Chelatococcus sp. HY11: one gene and its partner. The main gene of each other region encodes a partner of the protein of the gene in region 2 in a complex. Links are inferred from orthologs where the notes say so. Each region holds a gene or a part of one and is shown on either strand. Other genes may lie near its edges. The genes, in order: trxA and trxB.

Region 1 (9,755 bases), 3.3 Mb from region 2 along the record:
TTTCTCCTGTTCGCGGAAAACCCGGCTGACGTCCTCCTTCTCGAAGTCGGTCTCGGTGGCGAGGCCGATGCCACCAATGTCATCTCCGAGCCGCTGGTGACGGTGGTGACGCCCGTCTCGCTCGATCACCCAGAATATCTCGGCAACCGCATTACCAGCGTTGCCGCGGCCAAGGCAGGCATTTTCAAGCGTGGCGTGCCCGCCGTCATCGCGCCCCAGGACCCGGAAGCCTCAGCCGTGCTGGAGGCCCGCGCCGAACGTATCGGCGCGCCGCTGATCATCGGCGATCAGGACTTCTCCGTTCATGAGGAAGGCGGGCGCCTCGTCTATCAGGACGAGCGCGGGCTGCTCGATCTGCCCCTGCCCCGCCTGTCCGGCCGCCATCAGCATATCAATGCCGGCACCGCGATCGCGGCGCTGCGCGCCGGTGGCTTCGATCGCCTGCCCGTCTCGGCTTATGAAACGGGCCTCAAGAATGCCGACTGGCCAGCGCGGATGCAGCGCCTGACACGCGGCGATCTCATCGCGCATGCACCCGAAGGCGCTGAAATCTGGCTCGACGGCGGCCACAACCCCGAGGGCGGCCGTGCCATCGCCAGCGCCATGGCCGACATGGAAGAGAGCCGGCCGGCACCGCTCGTGCTCATTGTCGGCATGCTCGGCACGAAGGACGCGGTTGGCTTCCTCTCCCCCTTCGCGGGCCTTGCCCGTGAATTGCTGGCGGTGTCGATGACCACGCAGCTCGCCGCGCGCCCGGCGGAGGAAATCGCCGAAATCGCCCAGGAGCTCGGCTTCGTCACGTCGGCCCATGCCAGTGTTGAGGCAGCCCTCGGCTCTCTCAAGCACCAGGATTGGGAGCATCCCCCGCGGATCCTGATCACCGGGTCGCTCTATTTCGCGGGTGAAGTGCTGGCCGCAAACGGAACCCCACCGACCTGAGCATCCGCCGGAATTATAGAGAATATCGTGTTTGAATGGAGACCCGCGGTTATTCCGGGGCCTCGCCTCAGCGAGGAGCCCGGAATCCATGAACACACGGCCTGACAAGAACACGCATCGGACCGTGCCCCCTCGTGGTTACCGCCGTGTTCATGGATTCCGGGCTCGGGCCTCTCGGCCCGCCCGGAATGACACGGCGGTACCGTTTGAAGTCAGCATGACCAGGGGCGCGGAACACGCCGCCAACCCCTTCCCCGGAGCTGATACCCTGCCGCGTGGGAAGGCACGGTTCCCTGTCCGGTTTACGACAAGAGCTGCCTCAATAAAAAACCCGGCTCCGCGAGGGGCCGGGTTTTCTCTTTCGCTCGAAAATCGCGGCGCGGGAGGCGCCAAGACCTGATCAGACCGAACCGGAGATCCAGCGGGACAGGTCGCTCTTGGGTGCCGCGCCGACTTTCTGGCCGGCGAGCTTGCCGTCCTTGAAGAGGAGCAGCGTCGGGATCGAACGGATGCCGAACTGCGCGGCCGTGGCCGGGTTCTCATCCACATTGACCTTCACGACCTTGACCTTGCCGGCGAGCTCCGTGGAAATCTCTTCCAGGGCCGGGCCGATCATCTTGCAGGGGCCGCACCATTCCGCCCAGAAGTCCACAACCACCGGCTCGCCCGCTTTCAGGACGTCGGCTTCGAAACTCGCATCGGTTGCCTTGATGGTCGCCATGATGAAAAACCTTTCGTGGGTGGCAGGCTGCACGGGGAAGCCCATGGCCGTCCGTTGGATGGGAACGTAAGAAGCGGGATGGGATGGGTCAAGGAGCAGGCAGCACAAGTCACGCCTGCTTGACAAGCATGAGTGCGGCCTCAAGCGCCTCCGGCGGCACCTTGAACACGCGCGGGCCGCGCGTATAGACGAGGAAAGCCCGGACCGGCCGATCGGGATAGATCTCGGCGAGCAAGGCCGCGTAGACCGCGAGCTGCGCGAGATGGCTCGCCGGGGCCGCATCGAGCGTTGCCGGTGGCCAGTGACTCGTCTTGAAATCCGCCACATGAACGGCGTCCGCGGTGACGGCGAGACGGTCGATCTGGCCCGAGACCGGTACGGCCTCATCATCAATGGTGATCGCGCCAGCGATCGGCACCTCGGCGCGGCTCGATGGGCCGAACAAGGCCGCAAGGTCCGGCCGGGCGAGCACCGCCAGCGCGTCCGTGACGATGCCATCCCGCGTCGCGGCGTCGAGGCCGGTGGCGCGCACCTCCAGAAGCGCCGCGATCTCCCGTGCCATGGCCTCTCCGCCGCGCATGAGGCCCTCCGGCAGATGCTGCAGGAGTTTGTGCAGGAAGTCGCCCCCGAGCCGAGCCGCGCGGCGCGCGTCCTCATCACGCCGGGAACGCGGCGGCGCTCCCAAAGGACCGGCCAGAGGACCTCCAGAAGGAAAACCAGCCGCCTCCGGAAGCTGATCCGCCGCGCCAAGGGCGCTTGACGGCCTGAGCGGGGGGCGCGCCTCGGCTTCCGGCGGCAGGCGGCGATCGAGCCAGGCGGGCAGGCTCGGCAAAGCCACCGCGGCCGCGGCCGGCGGCGCGGAGGGGCTCGCCGGCCGCGCGGGATCCCGCCAACGCCAGACGGTGCCGTTGCCGTGGGGAGCCGGAGCCTCGACGAGCCCGTATGCGCCGGCCTCCAGCCCCTTGCGAATCATCGCCGGCCAGCTCTTCTCCGGCAATGGCCGGAAGTCGCCGGTCTTGGCGTCGCGGCCAAGGCTCGTGTAGGAGGCCACCACCAGCCGCTCCTTGGCCCGGGTCATGGCCACATAGAGCAGGCGATTGTGCTCCTCCTCCGCCTCGCGCCGCAATCTGTCGCGCACCCCTGCGACCGCCGCGGGATCGAGCTCGCTCCTCGGTGACCAGATCGGCAAGGCAGGGCCATCGCGGCCGGCAATGGCGAAAAGCTTGGGATCGGTGCGCCCGGTCGGCACATCGCAGCCATCCGCAAGGATGACGACGGGTGCCTCCAGTCCCTTGGCACCGTGCACGGTCATGACGCGGATCTCATCATGGCCATCTTCGAGATCGCGCTTCACCTCGCGTTCGGCCTCGCCGAAGGCGACGAGGAAACCCGCCAGGGACGGTGCCTGCCGCCGTTCATAGCCGAGCGCCGCGGCCATGAATTCGTCGATGGCGTCGCCCGCCTCGGCGCCGAGGCGGGCCACCAACCGGCGGCGCCCACCGCCGGGACCGATCAGATGGGCGTAGAAGGCGAAGGGACCGCCCCGGCGTGCCCGCTGGCGCCAGTCCGCCAGCAGCCCGACGGCGCGCACGGCCCGCTCATTGCCCGCTTCCGCCGCCAGCGCCAAGGCGTGGTCGAGCGATTGCTCCTCGGGCCGCTCGGCGCCGATGCGCATGAGGTCGTCGTCGTCGAGGCCAACGAGCGGCGATTTCAGGAGCGCCGCGAGCGTCAGGTCGTCCGCCGGCAGCAAGGCCGCGCGGCCGGCCGCGACGAGGTCGCGCACCGCGATATGTTCGGTGACCTTGAGCCGGTCGGCGCCGGCCACCGGCAGGCCGGTGTCCTTCAGCGCGCGGATCAGGGATTCGTAGAAGCCGCCGCGCTTGCGCACCAGGATGAGGATGTCGCCGGGCGAGAAGCGCCGGCCGTCGTCGCCCCCGCCTGTCCAGTGCTTCACGGCCCGCGCGATGCGCCGCGCAAGCCGCACCTGGGGCGATCCCTCCTCGAGCTCATCGACGGGCAGCGTCCAGGCTTCCGCATCGACCACCTCCGTGGGGCGTTCGGCCTCCCAGAACTCGACAAGGCCCGCGAGCTGCGGCCGGGCGCTCTCATGGACCGTGCCGACGGCATCGTCATCGAAGGACAGGCCCTGGAAATGCTGGGGATCGGCGAAGACCGCATCGACCGCCTTCAACACCTCCGGCGCCGAGCGGAAGGACACTGTCAGGCGCACATCCTCGAAGGCTTGGCCAGCGGCCTCGACGCGCCGGCGGAAATAGCGGCCGCTGTCGTCGAACTCGCGTGGCGCCGCGCCCTGGAAACCGTAGATGGACTGCTTGGGATCACCCACCGCGAACAGCGTCCGCCGCGTCAGCGCGGCGCTGTCGCCAGCGGTGAACTCTTCCGCGAGCGCCTTGAGGATGCGCCACTGCTCCGGGCTCGTATCCTGCGCCTCGTCGACCAGGATGTGGTCGATGCCGGCATCGAGCTTGTAAAGCACCCAGGCCGCCTCATGGCGGGCGAAGAGATCGACCGTGCGGGCGATCAGATCGTCGAAATCCAGCGCGCCGCGTGCGTTCTTGGAGGCCTCGACGCGGGTGAAGACCGCGCTCGCGAGCGTCAGCAGGGCGGCTGTGCGCTCGACGGCGAGCACAGCCTTGAGCCGTCCGGTCAGCCCGGCGAGGCGATCGCGCTCGTCGCGGAGCTGCTGGACCAGGTCTGGATCAATGGCTTTCGTGCCGAAGCGACTGTCTGAACGCGGCTCGCCAGCCTGGGTAAAAAACACAGATTGATAGGCGGCTAATTTGTCGGCCGGGTTCGTTGCGGCGAGCGCTGCCCGGAAGCAGTCGGCCAGAGCCTGATCCGTCGTTTTGCCAGCGGCCAGTGCCGTGATGATGTCGGGCCAATCGGCCTCGGGGATGCCCTCCCCCAGCATCTGGCGTTCCACGCTGGCGCGATCGTCGGCGGGCTCGAGGCCGAGCGCGGCCTTGATGGCGTCGGTCGCGATGCCTCCGCCTGACGGCCCGGGTTCCCTGGAAAGGCCCTGCCGCAGCAAGGCCTTGGCGCGCAATGCCTCGGCAAGGGCCTTGTCGATGGTGACATCGCCCGCCTCCTCCACCAGCCGGGCCAGAGCCGCAGCGAGCGCCGGGGCGCGGCCGGCGATGGCATCGCTGATCACGGCGACGCGGGCGCGGGCGAGAAGATCGGCGGCATCCGTGTCGTCCAGCACCTCGAAGCGGGCCGGGACATTCGCCTCGAAGGGGAAGAGATGCAGAACGCGCTCGCAGAAGGCGTGGATGGTCTCGATCTTCAGCCCGCCGGGCGTCTCGATGGCGCGCGCGAAGAGCCGCCGGGCGACCGCACGGAGATCGGCGGTCGGCGGCTTGCCGGTGAGGCGAAGCAAGGCGGCGTCGAGTGCTGCGTCATCCAGCGCGACCCAGCGGCCGAGGTCGTCGAACACCCGGTTCGACATATTGGCGGCGGCGGCCTTGGTGAAGGTGAGGCAGAGGATGCGCCCGGGCTCCGCGCCCGCCAGCAGAAGCCGCAGCACCCGGTTGGCGAGCACGGTGGTCTTGCCGGAGCCGGCATTGGCCGACACCCAGGCCGAGGCGGCCGGATCAGCTGCCCGATGCTGGTCATGGATGACGCGACCGATGACCTCATCAGCGGACGGAGGCGTAACGCTCATTCGCCGCCTCCCTCGTCGCCGCCGGTGGACCATTCGCGCACCCGCGCCAGATGGTCATAGACACCCTCGCGCTTGGCGTATTCGGCGAAGGGCCGTGAGGCGAAGCCGATCTCACCACGGCAATAGCGCGACAGAAGCTGCGCCAGCCGGGTGGGATGCTCGGTGACGAGATCCGCGACACTCCGGGTTTCGCCCCGCTCCGGCTGCACCGGCCGGGGCTTGAGAGGCTCCTTGCCGCCGGTGGCGCCGACATAAAGCAGCTCTATCCGATCCGCGGGCATGGACGCCGGGCCCTTGAAACCGCCCGCGACCAGCATGGCGGCTTCCAGGGTCATCTGCGGCGCGAAGCCGGCGAAGATCTGCTTGGGCGTCGGCACCTGGCCCGTCTTGAAATCCACGATCACTGCGAGGTTGTCGTTTTCCTCGACGCGGTCGGCGCGCCCCCGCAGGGAAAAGCTCGATCCGTCCGCGAGCACGAGATCGAGCGCGCCGGAAATCTCGGCATGGAGCCGCCCCAGGCCCGGACGGCGGGCGGCCTCCCATGCCACATAAGCCTCCGCGAGCCTGAGGAAGCGCGGCCACCACAGGGCCATGACGTCGGGATAGGCCCCATAGGGCGCGAACACTTCACGGCCGATCGCGGTGAGAGCGGCGAGCGCATCGGCCGGGAGGGCTCCCGGGTAAGTGTTGGCGAAACTGCCAAGCGCCTCATGGACGAGATTGCCGCGGTCAGCTGCGCCCGGAGGCACCGCGAGGCCGTCCAGCGGATCGAGCTTCAGCACATGCCGGGCGTAGATGGCATAGGGGTCACGCACCAGCGTCTCGACCTCGGTGACGCTGAGGGAGCGCGGAATGAGGTGGAGCGGCGGCTTCGGCATCGGCCGACGCAGGGAGGGCTCAGCCGGTGCGTGTTCCAAGGCCTCGGCCCAGGCGAGGATCGTGCGGCCGCGCGCGCGAACCGCCTCCCAGGCCTCGCCTCCCGCCAGCGCCTTCATGCGCTGCAGAAAGCGCGATGGCACGGTCGGCGCCCCCTCGCGCTTCAACGAACGGGTGATCACCGCGTCACGCGTGCCCAGGGCCTCGACGAAGTCATGGGCGGTCTGGCCGATGCGCCGCTCCGGCGGGCTCATCCCGAGCGCGGTGCGCATGGGGCGATTGAGGAAGGCGTCCGTCCGCACCACCGGCGGCCAGATGCCCTCGTCGAGGCCGCCCAGCACGATCCTGTCGGCGGTGAGGAGGCGGGCCTCCAGCAGCCCGAAGACCTTGGCGCGGCGATGCGCGGCCTCGCCCCGGCGCAGCACGCGCTCCGCCAGGAGCCCCGCAAAGAAGGCCGGATAATCCCCCGGGCGGCCGATGAGCTCAGCGGATTTTACGACGGCGAGATCATCGAACAGGCTGGCGAGGTCTCCCCAGCCATCGGCGCGCGGCGGATCCCAATCCTCCTCCGGCGCGCGTGCCGAGACCGCGCGCAAAACTGCGTCGTGGGCTGAGGCCATCGCGACGAGGTCGGCCGCACCATCCGCGAAACTCCTGACGTCGAGGGGGGCGAAGGCGGCCTCCAGCGCGTCAAGCAGCGCCGCCACGCGTTCCCAGGCCGAGGGGCCAAGGCGCCGCAGGGGACGTGGGCTGCGACGGCTCGCGGCCTCTCTCCGGCGTTCGGGGAGAACGGCCTTCAACCCGGCGATGCCGGGCGGTGCCTCCGGCCCGCGCAGCAGGCCGATCTCAAGCTCCGTTGCCGCCTGACGCGCCGTCGCGAAGCTCTGTCCGAAGGTCGCGTCGGGGTGATTGAGGAGCGCGAGCAGGTCCGGTGCAGCGAAATCGGCAAACGCCACATCAGCGACGAGCTGGGCGAGGCTGCCGGCGCGCGAGCGGCTGAGCGGCAGCCCGGCCGAATCTTCCACCGCGATATCCCAGCGGGCGAGCTCGGCGATGGTGCGTTCGGCCAACATGCGATCCGGCGTGACGAGCGCGACTGTCGCGCCCGGCGTCTCCAGCGCCTCGCGCATGGCGAGCGCCGCGGCCAGCGCCTCGGAACGTTCATCCGGCGCCTCCACAAGGGTGAGGCCCGCAAGGGCGGCGCGTGTCGTCGTGGCGAAGTCTCCCGTGCCCTGGCGATACTCCGCCCAGACGTGGGTGGTCTCGGCCGGGCGCAGCGCCTCGGCGAGGAAGCTCGCGCGGGCCGCGACCTCCGGGGGAAGATCGGCGAGTTCCTGAACCTCGGCGCGGTCGATGCCAATGGTGGTGATGAGACGTTGCAAGGCGGCTTGGGGATGGCCGTGTCTCGCATCCGCGATAGCGCGCCACGAGGGTTCGTCCAGCCCGCGATCGAGGCCTGGCAGGACGACAGCGCCCTGCGGCAGCCGCGATACGGCGGCGATGAGATGGGCCGTCGCCGGCACCGAGCCGGTGGACCCGGCGACGATCATCGGCGCCTCCGGCCGTTCACGGGCGAGCCGTTCGGCGTCAGCGAGGATGATGGCGTTGCGCCGGCTGACGGGATCGCTCGCGCCACGGTCCGCCAGAATCTGCGGCCAGGTCTCGGCGGCGATTTTCAGGAAGTCGAGCGTGATGCCGTAGTAGCGGGAATAGCGATCCTCCACGAGGCTGTGCAGGCTCTCCCAAGCAATACCCTCGGTGGCAAGCGCGTCCATGAGGCGGGCGAGATCCCCCGCGAGCCCGAGCGCATCGGCCGGGGAAGCCGGCACGAGCAATGGCTCGTGATCGTCAAGCCGCAGGAGGGCGCGATCGACGGCCTTGGCCCAGGCGAGCACCAGCCGCGTCAGGATGAGGCGTCGTTCCGTCTCGCCGATCGCCGGCGGGAAGCCGGTAAAGTCCCCCTCGCCCATTCCGCCAAGGTCGGCGGCAAGGGCAATCTCGGCATCATCGACATCACCCAGCGGCACGATGCGCGGGAGAAGCACCGCCCGCCCGCCACAGCGCTCGGCGAGAAGGGTCGTCAGGGCCCGCGCCGCGCGGCGGGTGGGCAGGAAGATGGTAGTATCGGCGAGCGCCAGCGGATCGACGGTGCCATCGGAAAGCCCGAGGCCGGGCAGGATGCGCCCGGAGGCCAGCGCCTCGACCAGCGTCGGCAGAAAGGGCGCGCCCGGCGCAATGGTGAAGACCCTCGGCGATGGCGCCCTTGCCATCCTTACCTCGCGCTCGCGACGAAGGTCTCTTCGGCGAGCTTGACGGCGGCCGGCGTGCCGACATGCAGCCACTGGCCGTCGAGCCTGACGCCATAGAGACGGCCGGCGGTAATGGCGCGATCGAACAGGAGGTTCAGTGAAAAGGAACCCTCGGGGGTATTCTCGAACAGCTCCGGCTTGGCAATGGCTACGCCGGCGTAGATGAACGGCGCGAGTTCCCGCTCGCCCCGCCGACGCAGGACACCGGCCGGATCCATCGTGAAATCGCCGTAGCCCTCATCGCCGATGCTGGTGGCGCCGGAAGCGAGGAGGAGCAGGATATCCATGCGCGCGGGATCCCAGATCCGCCCCATGCGCGCGATATTGCCGTGTGGCCCCTCGAGCCATAGCGAATCGGTGTTGATGATGAAGAACGGATCCGGCCCGAGCAGCGGCAGGGCCTTCTTGATGCCGCCCCCCGTCTCCAGGAGCTTGCCGCGCTCGTCGGAAATGATGATATCCGGCGCCTTGCGGCGCTTGAGATGCTGCTCCACGAGATCGGCGAGATAATGGACATTGACCACGGCCCGCTTCACCCCGGCGGCCGCCAGCCTGTCGAGCCCATGGTCGAGCAGGGAGCGGCCCGCGATGCGGATGAGGGGTTTGGGGGTCGTCGCCGTGATCGGGCGCATGCGCTTGCCGAGGCCGGCGGCCAGCACCATGGCGGTGATCGGCAATTGCCCGGCTTCTCGGCCCGCATGCTGGTCTGCCGTGCGGCCGGCATTCGCGGGAGAATCTATCGTCGAACCGTCTGTCATCGTGGATCGATCTTGAGGGGGGCCGCCCTCCGGATCTTGGGAAGCGGCCGCTACGCGGGGGGGCGGGCGACGAGGCCCGGCAGGCGAGCCTCATACCAGAGCTTCAGCTCCGACAACACCGGATGTGCGAGATTGCGCGCGAGATAGTCCTGCATCCGTGGCAGATGATCGAGATATTGGGGTTTGCCGTCGCGCTTGTCGAGCCGCACGAATGTCCCGAACAGCTTGGTCGCGCGCTGCGCGCCCAGAATAGCGTAAGCCTCGGCGAAGCTCGCCACGTTGAATTCGGGATGGCTCACCCGGCGCAGCTTCGCGTAATGCGCGATGAGTTCAAGCTCGAGTGCGGCGGGCATTGTCACCCGCGCGTCCTGCAGCAGGGCCACGACGTCATAGGCCGGATGCCCCAGCACGGTATCCTGCAGATCGATGAGCCCGACGCGCGCCAGCCCTTGCCGCTGCGGCAGCCA
Region 2 (9,693 bases):
ACACCGAAGGGCGCGATGCTGACGCACCGCAATATCGTCGCCAATGTCGCCCAGATCCGCGCCTGGGTCGGCGCCTGGGTGCCCGATGGCCTCGAAGGGCAGGTTATGGTGACGGCGTTGCCCCTCTATCATATCTTCTCACTGACCGCCTGCTGTATCAGCCGCTTCGTCTGCGGCGCCTGCTCGCTTCTGATCGCCAATCCGCGTGATATCGCGGGGCTGGTGAAGACCCTCCAGAAGGAGCGCTTCACGATGCTCTGCGGCGTGAACACCCTGTTCAATGCCATCCTGAACCATCCGGGAGCGAAGGAGATCGACTTCTCACGGCTTGCCTTTTGCGTGTCGGGAGGCATGGCGACCCAGGCGGCGGTGGCGGAGCGCTGGAAGGACCTGACGGGCCAGCCGATCATCGAGGGCTATGGCCTTTCGGAAACCTCGCCCGTGGTGTCCGTCAACCGGCTCGATATCGAGGCGTTCACGGGCACAATCGGCTATCCCCTGCCGTCGACCAAGGTGGTCATCCGTGCCCCGGGCGCGAGCGATGATTTGCCGATCGGCAGCGTTGGCGAGCTGTGCGTGCGTGGCCCGCAGGTGATGGCCGGTTACTGGCGACAACCGGACGCGACAGCCGCGGTGATGACCGCGGACGGCTTCTTCCGCACCGGCGATCTTGCCGTGATGGAAGCGGATGGCGCGTTGCGGATCGTCGATCGCATCAAGGACATGGTGATCGTCTCGGGTTTCAACGTCTATCCGACCGAGGTGGAGGACGTGCTGGTGCGGCATCCGAAGGTACTGGAGGCGGCCGTGATCGGCTTGCCGGACGCGCAGTCGGGTGAAATGGTCGCTGCTTACATCGTGCGGCGCGATGCGAGCCTGACGGATGAGGAGATCAGGACCTTCGCGCGCCAGTCGCTTACGCCTTACAAGATGCCGCGGCAGATCATCTTCTGCGACAGCCTGCCGAAGTCCAATGTGGGCAAGGTCCTGCGCCGCGTCCTGCGCGAGACCGTGCTCGACGGGCATCCGTCGGCGTCAAGCACCTGAACGTGATTTGCGCTTCGCGCGCGAGAGGCGCTTCCTCTGGCGCAACAGACGTCAGCGCTGGAAATCAGCGCCACAAGCGATGGGGCCGTGTATGTTCGTCAGAGCAAAACGTGGCTGGGATATTCCCGAACGTGAAGCTGTTGAAGAGGCGATCTTTCTCAATCGCCGCGCTTTCATGGCGGGTGGTACCGCGATGGCGCTTGCCGCCGGCGGGCAGGCACTTGCCGCAGACAGCCCCTATCCGGCGGCCCGCAATGATCGCTACAAGCTCGCCCAGCCGGTGACGCCGGAGAGCGACAACACCAACTACAACAATTTCTACGAGTTCGGCTTCTCCAAGCGCGTCGCCTCCGCAGCCGAGGCGCTGCCGATCTCGCCTTGGACGGTCAAGATTGACGGCCTCGTCGAGAAGCCGTTCGAGATCGCCTTCGAGGATCTTCTGCGGCGCGTCAGCCTGGAGGAGCGCCTCTATCGGCACCGCTGCGTCGAGGCATGGTCAATGGCCGTGCCATGGACGGGCTTTCCGATGCGCGCATTGGTGGATATGGCGCGACCGCTCGGCTCTGCCAAATATGTCGTGATGAAGACCTTCCTCAATCCGAAGGTGGCGCCCGCGCAGAAGCAGACGTGGTATCCTTGGCCCTATACTGAGGGGCTCACCATCGCCGAGGCGACCAATGAGCTCACATTCATGGTCACGGGCGCCTACGGCAAACCGTTGCCCAAGGTGATGGGCGCGCCGATCAGGCTGGCGACTCCCTGGAAATACGGCTTCAAGTCCATCAAGTCGATCGTCGCCATCTCCTTCTCGGAGACGCGTCCGGTCAGCTATTGGGAGAGCCTGCAAAACTCCGAGTACGGCTTCTGGGCCAATGTGAACCCCGATGTTGCCCATCCCCGCTGGAGCCAGGCGCGCGAGGAGGTGCTGGGCACGGGCGAATATCGGCCGACCGTGATCTACAACGGCTACGGGGAATACGTCGCCGACATGTACAAGGGAATGGAAGGGGAACGCCTCTTCATGTAGAGGCTCCTGTCTCGCAGGACGTCGATTTCCCGGTGAAGATGCTGGCCATCGGGACGCTTAGAACAAGCCGGTCCGCAAAGACATCATCTGGCTCACAGCGTCGGGGCAACGCGCTCGACCAGGCCCACAAAGAAAAGGAGCCGGATCTCCGCTAGGGAAATCCGGCCCGAGTTAATGTCTGACCGAAGTCAGAACACTTCCAGAGGGGAACGGCCGAAAACAAGCTCTACGCCGGGAGGTGGTGCGGAGCCCAACGTCTTCAGCCACGATCAATATGATAGAGTTTCTGCCTTTTTGCAATGCAACATGTGACATGACTGCTATGCAGTTGCCGCATATTTAGTCGGTAAGTCCTGCTGATACCCGTACAACTTGGCCGTTCGCGCGGATGCGGCTGCTGAAAAAATCAATCATCTTAGACCGTTAATGGGCATCCGGAACTGCTTGAACGTGGCGGCAAGAATCCGTTGACTCTTTTAAAAAAATTCAAACTGGCTCTTCCCGAGCGGCATTTAACGCTAAAATTCCGCATGGTTGCGAATTTCAAGGTACTTAAATACCCGAATCACTTTGACAAGGATGGCCGGCTTGTATGTCTCAGCTCAGTTCGGCGATTGGCTTAGATCTGATTGACGCTGTCGAATCGTGCGATGGATGCATGCGAGCCCGCCCGTGGACAGCGAAAACCATTGCGCGCCGCAACCTGCTGATTTTTTAGGCACAGAGATAACGGGTTTGGTTGCCACTTTTTGAGTTGGAATTGACGGTTATTCCCAATTCAGACTTCTAGGCGACCCCGTGACTAACGAGGCGGGCCTGATGCGACATCGCGTCTAACGACGAGGTCGAGCTTCGCGAGGCTCGATAGAATCCGAAATGCCGCGAGGCCGCACGCGCTGGTTGCGCGCGCTCGATCCGTGATGGCGGCAAGGCGGCGCACGTGCCTCACGAAGCCCTTGGTCAGTAGGTCCAGCGTTGGGCCTTGCTGATCAGGAAGTCCCGGAAAACCTGGACGCGCGCCACATTCTTCATCTCTTCGGGAAAGACGAGGTAGCTGTCGAGCGACGGCATCTCCACATCGGTGAGGATCTGCACAAGGCCAAGCCCGGGTTCGACGAGATAGTCCGGCAAGACCGCTATACCTGAGCCCTTCTCCGTGGCCTTCTTGAGCGCCGTGATATTGTTGACCACGAGGTGATAGGCGCGCGGGTCCTTGACGTCGCGGCCCGCCGTCGCGAGCCAATGGGCGGCGAGCAGATAATGCGGGATCGCGCCGCCGAATGTCAGGATGCGGTGGCTGTCGAGATCGGCGAGCTTGTCCGGCTGGCCGAAGCGCTTGAGATACTCGGTGGACGCATAGACATGGAAATGCACTGTGAACAGCCGTCGCTGGATCAGGTCACCCTGAACCGGCTGGCGCAGCCGGATCGCGACGTCGGCCTCGCGCATGGAGAGGTCGAGTTCCTCATCGGTAAGAATAAGCTCGACGCGCACGTCGGGATAAAGGTCCAGGAATTCGCCGAGGCGCGGCGTCAGCCAATGTGATCCGAGCCCCAGTGTCGTGGTGACGCGCAGATTACCCGAGGGGCGTTCCCGGGATTCGGCGAGACGGGCGCGGGTCGAGTCGAGCCGCATGGTCATGTCCCGCGCGGCGCGGAACAATAGCTCGCCCTGCTCGGTCAGGATGAGGCCACGGGCGTGTCGATGAAACAGTGGCGCCTTCAGCTCTCGCTCAAGAGCGCTGACCTGCCGGCTGACGGCAGACTGGCTGAGGCCGAGATCATCGCCGGCCCGGGTGAAACTCCCTGCTTCAGCAACTGTGTAGAAGATACGAACTTTGTCCCAATCCACGGCCGCCCCCCGGGCGTTTCTTCGTTATCATCACTCTATCGTCGTCGAGCACGATCATTCGGCAGCCCGAAGGTCGGCCTCGCCGGTGACAAGCCAGCGTTCTGCCTCGAGCGCGGCCATGCAGCCGAGGCCGGCGGCTGTCACCGCTTGCCGGAAAACCTCGTCCGTGACATCGCCGGCGGCGAAGACGCCGGGGACCGACGTCGCGGTGGAGCCGGGCACTGTGCGGATATAGCCCGACGGTGTCAGATCAAGCTGTCCCACGACGAGCTCGCTTGCCGGCTTGTGGCCGATCGCGATGAACACGCCATCGGTCTCCCGCTCGGTGATCTCGCCCGTCAGCACATTGCGAAGACGCACGCCGGTCACATTGAGCGGCGCCTCATTGCCGCGAATTTCGTTGAGTTCGCTGTTCCACACCACATCGATGCGAGGATGCTCGAACAGCCGCTGCTGCAGAATACGCTCGGCGCGCAGGCTGTCGCGGCGATGGACAAGAGTGACCTTGGCGGCGATCTGCGCGAGATAGAGCGCTTCCTCGACGGCCGTATTGCCGCCGCCGATAACGATGACCGACTTGTTGCGGAAGAAGAAGCCATCGCAGGTGGCGCAGGCCGACACGCCGAAGCCTTGAAACTTGTGTTCGGACGGCAGGCCGAGCCAGCGAGCCTGCGCCCCGGTCGCGATGATCAGCGCGTCAGCCGAATAGGTGTCTCCCCCGTCGCCCTTGACCTGGAAGGGCCGGCGGCTGAGGTCGATCGCGGAAATATGGTCGTTGATCAGCCTGGTGCCGACATGCTCGGCTTGCAGACGCATCTGCTCGACAAGCCAAGGCCCCTGGATGACATCCGCAAAACCGGGATAGTTCTCGACATCCGTCGTGATCGTAAGCTGTCCGCCTTGCTGCAGTCCTGTGACCAATACCGGCTCAAGCATTGCCCGCGCTGCATAGATCGCAGCCGTATAGCCTGCCGGCCCGGAGCCGACGATCAAAACTTTACTATGCGTGTGGCTCATGATCAGGTCCAGAACGCAGCAGCTAAACACGCTGTCCGCGGGCGCGGCCTCAAGGCCGCGAGAAGGGTTACAAATTTGAACGATACCGCTTGAAAGCAGCAGCGATCGCATCCGCTATAGTCACGGTTGAATTTAATGGCAGGTATGCTCCCACTTCAAGCCTTCCGGTAAAAGGACGCACAGCTCCTGCCGACGTGAGGCCTTCCAGCAACGCTTTGATCTTACGGTGGCCACCCGAGGGCTCGTAAACCAGGATCGGCACGCCGGTGACAGCAGCCTCCGCGACCATGTTGGCCGAATCGGCCGTCACGACGACCGAATCGGCGAGCGCCAGCAGGGCGATGTAGGGATTCTCCCCCTGACCATCCCAGATATAGCCCCTGGCGCGGGCCACAACCTCCGACACCGCGTTGGCGAGGGCAGGGGACGTCCGTCGCGAAAGCGTTACCATCAGCGACACGTCAGAGGCTGCGAGGTCGCCGAGGAGCCCCGCAAAACGAGCGATGTCTTCCGCGGTGAAGCTGTGGTGGCGGCTATCGCCGCCCACGACGACGGCCGCGCGCGGCTTCGGCAATTCCGCGAGGAAAGGCGGCGGCGCGGTCCGCGCGGCGATGAGCCGCTCGGCCGTGATACGATGCGGACTTGTCAGCGTGGCGATGACATTCGGGCCGCGCAGGCGATCGTGAGCCGGCACCCAGATCAGATCGGCGGCGCCGGTTCCGGTCCGTGGGTCCTTGAGGATGACGGTGAAAGTTCGGCCGCGCGACGCGCGTTTTACATGGCGGACATAGGCGATAGCACGCCGACCGGACGCGATGAGGATGTCAGGGAATGGTGGGGCGACCGGGCTTCCCGAACGCGATGGCGCCTCACGCGGGTCGATCGGTCCATAGGGCATCGCCCAGGAAAATGGGGCACGCGGGGCTATCCGGCGAACGGAGGGCGTGAGACCCAGCGCCTCGGCGACCGCAAGGCACTGTCCTTCGTCGCCGATCTTGCCATCCGTCACCACCCATGACGTTGTATCAGCCGGCAGAATCACGACAGGCTCCGATTACGGTGCGCATGGTGGCTATCGCCCGACAGCCGCGCTTGTGTCAGTCTGCTCACCGGTCTACACAGCCTTCGCACCTGCGGGAAGGGATGGTTTCCCCTTGCGTTTCACTTTGGACGATACTGACTGGAAAATTCTGGCGGAGTTGCAGTCCGAAGGACGCATAACGAACGTCGAGCTCGCCAAGCGCGCGGGTCTGTCCGCTCCTCCCTGCCTCAGGCGGGTGCGTGCGCTCGAGGAGGCAGGCCTCATCAAGGGCTATCGCGCCATTCTTGATGAAAGACAGCTTGGCTACGAGGTGACCTGCTTTGCGATGGTTCATCTCGCCAGTCAGGCGGAGACCGATCTCGCCCAGTTCGAGGCGCGCATCCGGGCTTGGCCCCTGGTGCGGGAATGCTGGACCCTGTCCGGCGACATCGACTATCTCCTGAAATGCGTCGCGCCGGACCTAAAGTCGTTCCAGTCCTTCGTGCTGGAACTGACCGGATTGCCCAATGTGCGTAATGTACGCACGGCCATCACCCTTGATCAGGTCAAGGATGCGCCGATCATGCCATTTCCGGACAAGGAGACGGTGTAAAGTTACGGGTGGAAGTAGCTCTTCACCCAACGGGCGAAGTTCGTCGACAGGTACACCAGCCGCAGTTGATCGATGTTCGGCAGGTACCAGGCACCGGCCCCGTCGGAGGGCAAGGCGAGCAGAATATGTTGCTTGGCGAGCGTCTCGCCCGTCGAGGAGATGACGAAAGCATCGCCCTCGAGATAGTCGGTGGAGCTTCCGCCATCCATGGGCAGATCACCGCCGTCGCCACCGACGAAGCTCGTCAACGTCACGCCGGTGATAATGACCTGAAGGGTCGCGCCGGTCTTCGACGTCGTTCGCCGGTCAGCGAACTCCTTGGTGAGCTGGGCGGCGGTGGCCTGCTGGATGATGGCCGCCCAGTCAGTCAACCCTTTGGCCTGCAACGGAGACACATCAACGCTGATCGCTGAATATTGCAGTGTCGCTGCGACTTCGGCTGGAAGCTTGAGGTCGCCCCTCGATACGCAGCCTGCCAGAATGAGGGCCGCCAGTACGCCAGCGGCGGCGGTGCGACGTGATACGCTACGCATGACGGTCCCTCCTGCTTACTCTTTTAACGCGAATTCCAGGCTCGCGGTTCACTTGCGCCGCAGAGATGCCAGCCTGCCAAAAAAGGCGCGGGACTAGATGAAAGCGACTTTGACGATCTCGTAGGACTTGCCGCCGCCGGGCGTATTGACCTCGACCGTGTCGCCGACGGATTTGCCGATGAGCGCGCGAGCGACGGGGGACGTGATCGACATCTTGCCGCGGCGCACGTCCGCCTCGGGCTCGCCGACGATCTGATAGACGCGTTCTTCCTCGGTGTCCTCGTCGACGAGGGTCACGGTCGCACCGAACTTGACGCTCTTTCCATCGAGTTTGCTGACATCGATGATGTCAGCGCGCGAAATCAGGCCCTCGAGCTCCTGTACGCGGCCTTCATTGAGGCCCTGGGCTTCCTTCGCCGCGTGATACTCGGCATTCTCAGACAAATCGCCCAACGCACGCGCTTCCGCGATCGCCTGGATGATGCGCGGACGCTCCTGCTGCTGGCGGTGCTTCAACTCCGTTTCCAGAGCAGCGTAGCCCGCCGCGGTCATCGGGATCTTCTCCATTCGTCCTTCTCTCGCAATACAATGTCGCCCCCGGCCGTCCCGCCTTCGCGGGGTGGTCCGAACCCAGGGTTCCAGGGTCGGGATATTAGGCTATCGGGGATGCGACGGGATCAATGAAAAAACTCTGTTCTGCCACGACTGGCGGTCGATCAACCGTTGGCTGGCCAATAGTCCTGCAATGCACGCACCTCCAGTTCGCCGTCGAGATAGGCCTTGATGCCCTCGGCGGCAGCAGCAGCGCCTGCAAGAGTGGTATAGTAAGGTACCTTATGCAAGAGGGCCGCCCGACGCAGCGAACGTGAATCCGAGAGGGCCTGGGCGCCTTCCGTTGTGTTGAAGACGAGCTGAATGCCGCCGTTCTTGATGGCGTCGACGACATGCGGCCGCCCCTCCAGAACCTTGTTGATGCTCGACGCCGTAATGCCCTTGTCCTCAAGAAAGCGTTGCGTGCCGGAGGTCGCGACGATCTTGAAGCCGAGGCCGGTGAGGAGCCTCACGGTCGGCAGGATGCGCTCCTTGTCGACGTCCTTCACCGAAACGAAGACCGTGCCTGACGTCGGCACCTTGGTGCCACCGCCGAGCTGGCTCTTGGCGAAGGCGACCCCGAACGACCGATCGAGGCCGATGACCTCACCGGTGGAGCGCATTTCCGGTCCGAGCAGCACGTCGACGCCAGGGAAACGCGCGAAGGGGAACACCGCTTCCTTCACACCGATATGCTCAAGCTTCTTCGGCTTGAGGCCGAAGACGTCGAGAGCCTCGCCCGCCATGACGCGCGCCGCGATCTTGGCGATGGGCTCACCGATGACCTTGGCGACGAAAGGCACGGTCCGCGAGGCACGCGGGTTGACCTCGAGCACATAGATCGCGCCGTCCTTGATGGCATATTGCACGTTCATCAGGCCGCCGACTTCGAGCGCGAGCGCGAGCGCCTCCGTCTGGCGCTCCAGCTCCGCGAGGAGATCGGCGTCGAGGGAGTGCGGCGGCAGGGCGCAGGCGCTGTCGCCGGAGTGGATGCCCGCTTCCTCGATATGCTCCATGATGCCGGCGATATAGACGCCCTTGCGGTCGCAGAGCGCATCGACATCGACCTCGATGGCATCCGAGAGATAGCGGTCGAACAGCAGAGGGTTCTTGCCGAGCAGCGTGTTGATCTGCCCGGTCTTGTCGTTGGGGTAGCGTGCCTTGATGTCATGCGGCACGAGCGCCGGCAGGCTGTCGAGCAGGTAGTTCGACAGCGCGTCCTCGTCGCGAATGATGGCCATGGCACGGCCGCCGAGCACGTAGGACGGGCGCACGACGAGCGGCAGGCCGACTTCCGCGGCGATGAGGCGCGCCTGCTCCACGGAATAGGCGATGCCGTTCTTCGGCTGCTTCAGGCCGAGCCGGTCGAGCAGGCGCTTGAAGCGGTCGCGGTCCTCCGCGAGGTCGATCATGTCCGGGGAGGTGCCCAGGATCGGCACCTTTTCCGCTTCCAGCGCGCCGGCGAGTTTCAACGGGGTCTGGCCGCCGAACTGCACGATAACGCCGTGGAGCCGGCCGGCCTCACGCTCGGTGTCGATGATTTCGAGCACGTCCTCGGCGGTCAGCGGCTCGAAATAGAGACGGTCCGAGGTGTCGTAGTCGGTCGACACGGTCTCCGGGTTGCAGTTGACCATGATGGTCTCGTAACCCGCATCCTTCAGCGCGAAGGCGGCATGGCAGCAGCAATAGTCGAACTCGATGCCCTGGCCGATGCGGTTTGGTCCGCCGCCCAGGATGATCACCTTGTCGCGGCTGCTGGGGAGTGCCTCATCCGCCGGCGTGCCGGCGAAGGGCGCGGCATAGGTCGAGTACATGTAGGCCGTCGGCGAGGCGAACTCGGCCGCGCAGGTGTCGATGCGCTTGAAAACGGGACGGATGCCGAGGCCGCGCCGCGCGGCCTTGACTTCGGTCTCGGTCTTGCCGGCGAGCACCGCGAGGCGCGCGTCCGAAAAGCCTTGTGACTTCAGCTTGCGGAAGGCGCGCGGCGTGGTCG

Evidence for each region.
Region 1: the proteins of trxB (region 2) and trxA are in contact, whole or in part, in a crystal structure (PDB 1F6M), measured with the Escherichia coli proteins. The link is inferred for Chelatococcus sp. HY11 from one-to-one orthologs.

What each region holds. Positions count from the first base shown.
Region 1 is NZ_JAHBRX010000001.1:3,364,300-3,374,054, forward strand. Bases 1-2,952 are described here. They hold trxA (thioredoxin), read right to left. Parts: upstream 1,661-2,952; coding sequence 1,340-1,660; downstream 1-1,339. Other genes in these bases: KIO74_RS15345 (bifunctional folylpolyglutamate synthase/dihydrofolate synthase), read left to right, coding at 1-939; addA (double-strand break repair helicase AddA), read right to left, coding at 1,770-2,952. In the rest of the region: more of addA, read right to left, coding at 2,953-5,345; double-strand break repair protein AddB, read right to left, coding at 5,342-8,491; KIO74_RS15365 (nucleotidyltransferase family protein), read right to left, coding at 8,494-9,192; tRNA (adenosine(37)-N6)-threonylcarbamoyltransferase complex ATPase subunit type 1 TsaE, read right to left, coding at 9,339-9,755. UniProt on the Escherichia coli protein: Participates in various redox reactions through the reversible oxidation of its active center dithiol to a disulfide and catalyzes dithiol-disulfide exchange reactions.
Region 2 is NZ_JAHBRX010000001.1:80,828-90,520, forward strand. Bases 2,962-5,851 are described here. They hold trxB (thioredoxin-disulfide reductase), read right to left. Parts: upstream 4,943-5,851; coding sequence 3,980-4,942; downstream 2,962-3,979. Other genes in these bases: KIO74_RS00390 (LysR family transcriptional regulator), read right to left, coding at 3,035-3,925; KIO74_RS00400 (mitochondrial fission ELM1 family protein), read right to left, coding at 5,010-5,851. Outside these bases: KIO74_RS00380 (AMP-binding protein), read left to right, coding at 1-1,047; protein-methionine-sulfoxide reductase catalytic subunit MsrP, read left to right, coding at 1,139-2,074; more of KIO74_RS00400, read right to left, coding at 5,852-5,984; KIO74_RS00405 (Lrp/AsnC family transcriptional regulator), read left to right, coding at 6,097-6,576; KIO74_RS00410 (hypothetical protein), read right to left, coding at 6,579-7,109; transcription elongation factor GreA, read right to left, coding at 7,203-7,676; carB (carbamoyl-phosphate synthase large subunit), read right to left, coding at 7,826-9,693.